3 regions of the Streptomyces sp. NPDC041135 genome follow, and region 1 is predicted to be linked to each of the others. Evidence: riboswitches for the same ligand, from Rfam matches in the RefSeq annotation. Region 1 holds a riboswitch; each other region holds the start of a gene.

The links. A riboswitch is a leader RNA that binds a small molecule or an ion and turns the genes downstream of it on or off. The one in region 1 is predicted to bind cyclic di-AMP.
Region 2: linked by a shared signal. The riboswitch ahead of ACZ6CZ_RS16185 (transglycosylase family protein) and the one ahead of ACZ6CZ_RS21360 (M23 family metallopeptidase) in region 1 are both predicted to bind cyclic di-AMP.
Region 3: linked by a shared signal. The riboswitch ahead of ACZ6CZ_RS22270 (M23 family metallopeptidase) and the one ahead of ACZ6CZ_RS21360 (M23 family metallopeptidase) in region 1 are both predicted to bind cyclic di-AMP.

What each region holds. Positions count from the first base shown of each region.
Region 1 is NZ_JBVIYZ010000008.1:305,970-309,168, reverse strand. It holds gene ACZ6CZ_RS21365 (aldo/keto reductase) at 1-361, opposite strand, end outside; gene ACZ6CZ_RS21360 (M23 family metallopeptidase) at 492-1,529, opposite strand; cyclic di-AMP (ydaO/yuaA leader) riboswitch at 1,539-1,716, opposite strand; gene ACZ6CZ_RS21355 (PP2C family protein-serine/threonine phosphatase) at 1,966-3,150, opposite strand.
Region 2 is NZ_JBVIYZ010000006.1:87,446-90,644, reverse strand. It holds gene ACZ6CZ_RS16195 (cytochrome P450 family protein) at 1-222, shown strand, start outside; gene ACZ6CZ_RS16190 (transglycosylase family protein) at 439-1,491, shown strand; cyclic di-AMP (ydaO/yuaA leader) riboswitch at 1,674-1,846, shown strand; gene ACZ6CZ_RS16185 (transglycosylase family protein) at 1,851-2,570, shown strand; gene eno (phosphopyruvate hydratase) at 2,901-3,199, shown strand, end outside.
Region 3 is NZ_JBVIYZ010000009.1:184,366-187,564, reverse strand. It holds gene ACZ6CZ_RS22285 (helix-turn-helix domain-containing protein) at 1-471, shown strand, start outside; gene ACZ6CZ_RS22280 (DUF6126 family protein) at 468-587, shown strand; gene ACZ6CZ_RS22275 (tyrosine-protein phosphatase) at 597-1,394, opposite strand; cyclic di-AMP (ydaO/yuaA leader) riboswitch at 1,801-1,958, shown strand; gene ACZ6CZ_RS22270 (M23 family metallopeptidase) at 1,963-2,883, shown strand; gene ACZ6CZ_RS22265 (SGNH/GDSL hydrolase family protein) at 3,122-3,199, shown strand, end outside.

The sequences.
Region 1 (3,199 bases):
GGTCGATGTAGTCGGTGTCCAGGCGGCGCAGGGAGGCGTCGGCGGCGGCCTTGATGGTGGCCGCGGACAGGCCCTGGAAGTCGGGGTGCTGGCTGACCTTGGTGGCGATGACGACGTCGGAGCGGTTGCCGCGGGCCTTGACCCACTTGCCGATGATGGTCTCGGACTCGCCGCCCCGGTTGCCCTCGGCCCAGGCCGAGTAGGAGTCGGCGGTGTCGACGAAGTTGCCGCCGGCGGCCGTGTAGGCGTCCAGGACGGCGAAGGAGGCCGTCTCGTCGGCGGTCCAGCCGAAGACGTTGCCGCCGAGCGCGAGCGGGAAAACCTCGAGGTCGGACGTGCCGAGCTTGCGCAGAGAAGTCATGCCTTATGTCAACGCCCGGAGCGGGTGGTCGCATTCCGGCGGCCGGCCGGCAGCCCTGACGTCGGGGGGTTGTCGTCAGGACCGCCGGAGCTTCGGGGAAGCGTCGGGCCGGAGGCCGGGCGGGGGAGGCTCAGGGGGTGAGGCCCTTGCCGTGCAGCCAGGCCATCGGGTCGATGCCGGTGGCGGCGCCGCCGGGGTGGACCTCCAGGTGCAGGTGCGGGCCGGTGACGTTGCCGGTGGCGCCGACCCGGCCGATGACCTCGCCGGTGGCGACCTTCTGCCCGGCGCTGACGTTGATCGAGGACTGGTGGCAGAACCACAGCTCGGTGCCGTCGTCCAGGGTGAGGATGGTGCGGTAGCCGTAGGCGCCGGCCCAGCCCGCCTCGGTGACCGTGCCGCTGTGGATGGCCTTGATGAGGGTGCCGGTGGGCGCGGCGAAGTCCAGGCCGGTGTGGTAGCCGGAGGACCACATGGAGCCGGCCTCGCCGAAGGTCGACGTGATCGTGTACGACGACGTCGGCAGCGTGTACTGCTTGGCCAGCTTCGCCAGGCGCTCGGCCTCGGCCTTCTTCTTGGCGGCGGCCTCCGCCTCGGCCTTGGCGTCGGCGGCCGCGGCTGCGGCCTCCTTCTCGGCCTTGGCTGCGGCGGTGGCGGCCTGCTTCCCGGCGGCGGCGACGGCGGCCGCGGTGGCCTTGGTGTCGACCTGGACCTGCTGCTGCTCGGCCTGGGCCATGATGCGGTTGCGCAGCGCCTCACCGGCGTCCGCGGTGCCCGGGTCGGTGTCGGCGGAGGCCGTGCCCACGGTGCTGAGCGTGGCGGTGGTGGCCTCGGCGGTGCCGTGGCCCTCGCCGAGCAGGGAGTCGACGGAGGAGGGCAGGTCGGGCAGGGAGATGGAGACCGGCGGCTTGCCGGTGTTGGCGCTGGCCATGCCGCCCGCGCCGACGGCGGCGATGACACCGACGCCCAGGACCGTGGAGCTGCGGGCGAGTCCGCCGCCGCGCTGCTTGCCGACGCGGTGCCGGCCGCGCACCGGGCGGAGGGATTCCTCGGTGGGGTTCCACTCCTCCCACGGGCCCTCGTCGGTGCGGTAGGTGCCGTAACCGAAGGTCTCGCTGTCGTGCCGGCTCGGCACGAACGGGTCTGCCGGGGCAGGCCGGTTGGACGCCACTCGGGCGTGCTCCTTTCCTTCCGTCGCCTACCGGGTTAGCTGACGGGTTCGGAGCAGGAAGGTCTCCTACGCGCGTATACCGGCCCCCACCCGGTGAGTTCTCCTCACCGGCCGACGGCGGCTTCCGCGTGATTCACCCCAAATGGTGGTTCCCCGGTTCCCTTGCGGGATTCGGCGCGTGCGCACGGAGCCGCCTTCTGTGACGGCTGGGACGACCGCGCTGCGTTATCGAACGTTAATAGACCCACCCGTCAGATTCCAAGCCGTTCGACTTGATCATTACGCTTCTCCGGGCCGGACTTACCCGTCATGAACGGTGAAAACCGGGCGAGTTGCCCGATGTTCATGTTTCACAGGCCGGTTGATGGTGACTCAGATGTGATGCGCAGGGCGCTCACCGGATCACCGAACGTGATATCGGGTTCCCGCGCGGGTGTCACGGCCGCCGTACGGCCAGCAGGGCCATGTCGTCCGCCGTTCCGCCCCCGGAGTGCCGCCGGACCTCCGCCGCGAGGCGGTGCAGCAGCGCGGCCGGGCCGGAGAAGGTGCGCCCGGCGAGCCGCCGCTCGGGATCGTAGAACCGGCCGTGGGCGTCGCGGGCCTCGGACAGGCCGTCGGTGTAGAGCAGCAGCGTGGCGCCGGCGGGGAAGGCGGCCTCCGTCGCATGGTCGGGCGGCGCGCCCAGGTCGCCCAGGCCCAGCGGCAGCGCCGGTTCACGGGCGAGCAGGGTGTGCAGCCGGCCGTCGGCGTGCAGCAGGAGCGGCGGAGGATGGCCGCGGTTGACGATCCGGACCACCGCGTCGTCGTGCGGGAGTTCGGCGAGGACGGCCGTGGTGAACCCCTCGAAGGCGTCGACGCCCTCCCGCCGGGCGCCCTCGCGGGCCAGCGCCCGGTCCAGCCGCCGCGCCACCGCCTCCAGGCCGGCCTCCTGCTCGGCGGCCTCCCGGAACGCCCCGATGAGCACGGCCACGGCCGCGACCGCGCCCATCCCCTTGCCGCGCACGTCCCCCACCACCAGCCGGACGCCGTGCGGGGTGTCCTGCACCGCGTACAGGTCGCCGCCGATGAACGCGTCCGCCTGGGCCGCCTCGTAGCAGGCGGCGATGTCGAAACCGCCGATCCGGACGGCCGGCTCGGGCAGGACGGCCCGCTGGGCGGCCTCGGCGATCTCGCGGGCGGACGCCAGCCGCCGGTCGCCCCGGCGCACCACCCGGTTGATGACGGCGGCCAGGACGGCGACCGTGGCCACCGTGACGGCGTCGGTGACGGTGGTGACGTCCGGGCCGGCGCGGTGGCCGGCGTGCACCGCGCAGGAGGCGGCGAGCGCGGCGAGCCCGGTGAGGAGGGTGCGGCGCGGCGAGAACAGGGGCGCCGCGGCCAGCGGCGCGGCCGTGAAGAAGGGGACGGCGGTGAAGCCCTGCGGTGTCCGCAGGTCGTAGAGGACCCCGGCGGCGATCAGCAGGGCGGGCAGGACCCGCAGCAGCCTCCGGACCGGCGAGCGGCGCCCCGGGACCGCCGGTACGGATGCGGGGCCCGGGTCGGGGCCGGGAACGACGGCTGCGGGGCACCGGTCACCGGCCCTGGCGTACGGGTCGTACTGCTCCACCTCACCAGGGCGCACCGCTGATCTCCCACGTGTCCGACGTACGTCCAGGTTTGTGGGCGCGGCG
Region 2 (3,199 bases), on a different contig from region 1:
GCCCGGCGCGACAACCAGCACCTGGGCTACGGCCACGGCATCCACTACTGCCTGGGCGCGCCGCTCGCCCGCCTGGAGGGCCAGACCGCTCTCGCGACCCTCCTGACCCGCCTGCCCGACCTGCGCCTGGCGGCGGACCCGGCCGAGCTGCGCTGGCGCGGCGGCCTCATCATGCGCGGCCTGCGCACCCTCCCCGTGGAGTTCACACCGCAACGCCCCTGACGACCCGTGAACTCCCCGGCCCTCCCGGCCCTCCCGGGCCGGCGGTGCCACCCCGCCCGTCGCTGCGTGTGGGCACACCCTCATTCCGTGATCTTCACGTGATCTGCGCGGCATTAACTTGTGACAAGTGATCGTCTGCCGATACGTTCACCCATCAGCGCGGCGTCGAGCGTGATCCGCCGCGCTGTTCACCGTTGTCGCGCGAAAGGTCTCCGTATGCTCTCCGGGAACGGTCGTCACCGTCGCCCCCGTCAGGCTCCGGCCCTCCTCGTCGCGGCCGGGGTGACCGGCTCCGCCATCGCCATCCCGCTGCTCGGGGCGGCCTCCGCGAACGCGGCCGACGGCACCACCTGGGACAAGGTGGCCGAGTGCGAGAGCGGCGGCTCCTGGAGCGCGGACACCGGGAACGGGTTCTACGGCGGCCTCCAGATCTCCCCGGGCGACTGGGAGCGCTACGGCGGCCTCGACTACGCCGCCAGCGCGGACGAGGCCAGCCGTTCGCAGCAGATAGCCGTCGCCGAGCGGATCCTGGCCGACCGGGGAACCACCCCCTGGGCCACCTGCGCCCTGCTCTCCGGCCTCACCTCGAACTCTGCGTCGGTGGACGTCGACACGGGCGTCGGCGATTCGGACACATCGGGTTCATCCGGTTCATCGGGATCATCCCATTCGTCCGACTCGTCCGGGTCGTCGGGCTCCCAGGGCTCCGGTGACTCCACCGGCTCGGCGGGCTCGTCCGACTCCACGGGATCGTCGGGTACGTCCGGCTCCCCCGACTCGCCCGCTCTGCCCGATTCGTCCTCGCCCTCACCCTCCGACTCCGCGTCGGACAGCGCCTCGCCGGACGCGAACGCGGGTGGCGATACCGCCGTGGACCACGGCAAGTCGGGCAAGTCGTCCCCTGGGAATTCCGGTTCGGGGTCCGGCGGCTCGCGGCGGGCGGCCGGTTCGGCCACTGCGGCTCCGGAAGCCGGCGACTCGGACAATTCCTGGCAGACCGGCGGCTCTTGGAGCCTGGTCGACACCGGTTCGATCGGCACCGGCCGGCATCGCGGGGTGAGCGCGGACGAAGTGGCGGGCGCGAAGCCCGTCGCCACGTCCTACACCGTCCGCGACGGCGACTCGCTGGTCTCCATCGCCGACTCCCTTGCCGTCGACGGCGGGTGGCACGCGCTCTACGCCGACAACAAGGCGGCCATCGGTGCCGACCCTGACGACATCGCCCCCGGTCAGACCCTGCGTGTTGGTGGCGAAACGGTCGAAAAGTAGAGCCAGTTGACGCCCCATTTAGCGCATGATGTCCGGTTTGGCGAAAGTGTGGGATGAGTCTCAGAAGCCCTGATCGTCTTTGAAATTCCGTCGATCACCTGTCTACGGTCGAAGCCGCTCGTCACCACGAGCCCCGGCCGCCGCAACGCCGAATCCTGCCAGTGGCGGCCCGGGAACAGTCGTCGCGTAATGCGCCGTAGGCAGGAGCGGGGGACCCAAGGTAGGCGCCGGGACCAGCGGTTGACGCTGGAACCGGCTAGGGGTGGAGCCACCCTTCCCGAGACGGGAGGGTGGCCGGGCAACTCAACCGGCCCGAACCCGACAGCTCACCTCGCAGGCGTCGGTGAGGGGATCGATCCATGCTGTTTTCCAGCAAGGGCAAGCACCGCCGTCCGTCCAAGGCCATCCGCGCCGTCGCGCTCGCCGGTGTCACCGGTGCCGCGGTCGCCGCGCCGCTGATGGCGGCCGGCAGCGCCTCCGCCGCCACCGCCTCCGAGTGGGACGCCGTCGCCCAGTGCGAGTCGGGCGGCAACTGGTCCATCAACACCGGCAACGGCTACTACGGCGGTCTGCAGTTCTCCGCCTCCACGTGGGCCGCGTACGGCGGCACGCAGTACGCCGCCACCGCCGACAAGGCCGCCAAGTCGCAGCAGATCGCCGTGGCCGAGAAGGTCCTCGCCGCGCAGGGCAAGGGTGCCTGGCCGGTCTGCGGCACGGGCCTTTCGGGCGCCGCCTACAACGGCTCCACCGCTTCGAGCGGCAGCGGCACCGGCTCCTCCACCCCGTCCACCCCGTCCAGCTCGTCCGCCGGCACGGGTACCACCACCCGTTCGACCGACGACCAGGCCGCCTCGCGCTCCAGCGACCGCCCGGCCGCGAGCAAGACCGTCACCACCCCGACCGGCAAGAAGGTCAAGAAGGGCGACGGCGAGTACAAGGTCGTCACCGGTGACACCCTCAGCTCCATCGCCGCGGACCAGAAGGTCGCCGGTGGCTGGAAGAAGCTGTACGACCTCAACAAGGACATCGTCGAGGACGCGAACCTCATCTACCCGGGTCAGCAGCTGCACCTGAAGTAGGCCGCGTCCGGCACGGCCCGGCGGCGCACAGCCGCCGCCCTGCCCGGCCACAGCGCCCTCACAAGCGCGGCCCCCATACTGGAGGTCCCGTGAGGGTCCCCCCGTCCCCACGGGCTCCCCGCCCCGGTGCGTCGTCCCCCGTACGCACCGGGGCGGGGCTTTTTTTGGCCTCCCTTTGTTCCGTCAGCGAACAATGTGTACGGTCACCTTGTCCACGGGACGGTCGGTCGGCTGCCGGCGCCCCGGAGACGGTTAGGCTCTAGTCGCAAGGCACAGCCGTAAGGCAGACAGCCCCGCACTTCCAGCGTCACATCCAAGAAGGAGATGCTCGTGCCGTCCATCGACGTCGTCGTAGCCCGGGAAATCCTGGACTCCCGAGGCAACCCCACGGTCGAGGTCGAGGTCGGCCTCGACGACGGCAGCACGGGTCGTGCCGCCGTTCCGTCCGGCGCGTCCACCGGCGCCTTCGAGGCCATCGAACTGCGCGACGGTGACTCGAACCGCTACCTGGGCAAGGGTGTCGAGAAGGCCGTCCTCGCCGTCATCGAGCAGATCGGCCCGGAGCTGGTCGGCTACGACGCCACCGAGCAGCGCCTGATCGACCAGGCCATGTTCGACCTGGACGCCAC
Region 3 (3,199 bases), on a different contig from region 1:
GAGACCGGCCTGCGGCAGCCGTCGCTGCCGATGCTGCTCGCGCTCGCCCGTATCTACGGTACGACCGTCTCGGAGCTGCTCGGCGAGTCGGTGCCCGACCGGGACGCGATCGTCCGCGGCGCGGCCATGGAACCGACCCCGGCGGGCGGCTGGACCTACTTCCAGGCCGGCGCGCCGGGCCGCGGGATGCAGGCGCTGCGGGTCCGGGTGCCGCACGGCTCCCAGGGCGACATCGTGCGCGTGCACCCCGGCGAGGAGTGGCTGTACGTCCTGCGCGGCCGGCTGCGGCTGCGTCTCGGGGACGCCGCGCATCTGCTGGCGCCCGGTGACAGCGCGCACTTCGACTCGCTCACCCCGCACCGCATCGCCGCCGAGGACCACGACGGCGTCGAGCTGCTGTTCGTCCACACCCTGCTGCAGAGCCCCACGGCCACGCTGTGCCTCGGGCCCCTGACCGGAGAGCCGTCATGAGCAACGTCGAGGACAAGTTCCCCCGGGCCCTGTGGGTCCGGCTGATCATCTACATCGCCGCGGGCCACCTCCTGGCGGCCTTCCTCTACCTGCTGTTCACGCTGGGCGCCAAGTAGCCCGCCGCTTCAGTCCAGCAGCCGCTCGCGCAGCCGCTCGCGGGTGTTCGGGGTCAGGCCCAGACCCTGCGCCAGATACGCCTCGACCCCGCCCCAGGTCTCCTCGACGGTCTCGAAGGCCGCCGTCAGATACTCGGCGCGGGCGTCGAACAGGGGGCTGAGCAGCTCCATCACCTCGGGCGTGTACGCGGTGGCCGCGTCGCCGCTGCGGTGCACCTTGTAGCGGCGGTGCCTGGCGTTGGACGCCAGGTAGTCGGCGACGATCGCCTCGCGCTCCACGCCCAGCGCGAGCAGGGTCACGGCTATCGACAGCCCGGCGCGGTCCTTGCCCGCGGCGCAGTGCATCAGCGCGGGCACGCTGTCCTCGGCCAGCGCGTGCAGCACCCGGGAGTGCTCGGCGGTGCGCTCCGTGATGATCCTGCGGTAGGAGGCGGTCATCCGGGCCGCCCCCTTGCCGTCCGCCAGGATGCCGCGCAGCTGCTCGATGTCGCCGTCCCGGACCATCTTCCAGAACTCGGCGCCGTCCGCCGGGTCGCTCAGCGGCAGGTTCACGTTCCGCACGCCGGGCAGCTCCACGTCGGGGCCCTCCAGCTTGTGGTCGGCGGCGTTGCGGAAGTCGAAGACCGTGTGCAGGCCCAGCGAGGCGAGGTACTCGGCGTCCGAGGCGGTCGCGTGCGCCAGATGCCCGCTGCGGAACAGCACCCCGTACCGCACCCGGTGGCCGTCGGTGGTGGGCAGGCCGCCCACGTCGCGGAAGTTGCGCACTCCGGCCAGCTGCGGCTCGGTCGACGGGACCTGCTGCGTCACGGGGGCTCCTCCCGGTCGGTCCCGGCGGCGCGGCTCGTCGGCGGGCACGCCGTCGACCTTACGACATCGGTCCGACCGTGCGGTATCCGATCCTTCTGTCCGTTCTATTGCTATTCGCTGGCTTCGCTGCAACTCACTCCGGAATGGCACTATCTGTACGGCGGCGCGTGAGGAGCGTCATATCCGTGACCGTCCGTCGCACGTCATGTCCACGTAATCGGCGTGCTTCCTTGGGCTGTTCGCCATTCCGGGCGGCGTCTGTCCACGGAAAGTGACCGGGAATTCCCCCTGTGGATCATGGGAAAGGCGGACGGCGGAGAACTTCTGCTTGTTCCCCCGCGTCCCGCTCGCTTACGTTCGCCACCAATCCGGACGGAACGCCGAATCCTGCCGCCGCCCGGAGCCCCGCACACACTCACCCGTGCACGGCAGGAGCGGGGGACCCACCAGGTACGACTGCCTGTTCCGGTGCCCGGGACGGCTAGGGGTGAAGCCGCGTGCTGCGCGGCCGGGCAGCTCCAGTCCGAACCCGACAGCTCACCTCGCAGGCGCCGGAGAGGAATGCGTCATGCCCGCCAAGGGTAAGCACCGCCGCCCCAAGGCCCCGCGTCTCACCCGCTCCATCGCCGTCGCCGGAACCGGTGGCGCCGCACTGGCCCTGCCGCTCCTCGGGGCCACCGGGGCGCACGCCGCCACGGTCAAGGAGTCCGCCGCCGGCAGCGCGGTGCGGTCCGCGCCGGTGGCCGCCACGTCGGCCTCCGCGGCCCGGTCGGACGCGGGGACGGCGCGCACCTACACCGTCCGCACCGGTGACTACCTCTCCAGGATCGCCGAGCAGCAGCACGTCGCCGGTGGCTGGCACCGCCTCTACGCCGACAACCGCGAGGCCGTGGGCGCCGATCCCTCGCTGATCCACCCCGGCCTGAAGCTGACGCTGGGCGGCAGGGCCACACCGGCGCACACCGAGTCCGCCGCCCCGAAGCCCGCCCCGCCCGCCCCGGCGCACTCCGCCACCCCGCGGGCCGAGGCCGCGGCCCCGCGGCAGGCGGACACCGAACCGGTGTCCGCGGGCACCTCCACCGGCTTCGTCCTGCCGGTGACCGGCGCCACCGTCGGCACCGGCTACCACGTGGCCGGCGGCATGTGGTCCAGCGGCTACCACACCGGCGTGGACTTCGTCGTCCCGACCGGCACCTCCCTCAAGGCCGTCGGCGCGGGCACGGTCGTCTCCGCGGGCTGGGGCGGCGCCTACGGCAACCAGGTCGTCATCAAGCTCGCCGACGGCCACTACGCCCAGTACGGCCACCTGTCCCAGCTCTCCGTCTCGGCCGGCCAGAGCGTGACCGCGGGCCAGCAGGTCGGCCTCTCGGGCGCGACCGGCAACGTGACCGGCCCGCACCTGCACTTCGAGATCCGCACCACGCCCGACTACGGCTCGGACGTGGACCCCGTTGCCTACCTCCGCGGACACGGCCTCGCCGTCGGCTGACGCCTCGTCAGGCACCCCGCCAGGCACCCGCCGGAGGCCGGACCCGATCCCCGGGTCCGGCCTCCGGCCCGTCCGCATCCCCGACACGCCTCGCGACCTGCGTATTCCGTACTTGACCGAACATTTGAGAGTGGCTTATCTCACCGATCGTCAACCCCCGCTTACGGTCGCGTAGGTCACACCCGAAGGTGAATCATGGACCGACGTGGCAGACGATTCGAAGAGTGACAGCAGATCAGTGATCGGGTCGTACGTGGCGGTGGGGGACAGCTTCACCGAGGGCGTCGGCGACCCCGGCCCCGACGGGGCGTTCGTC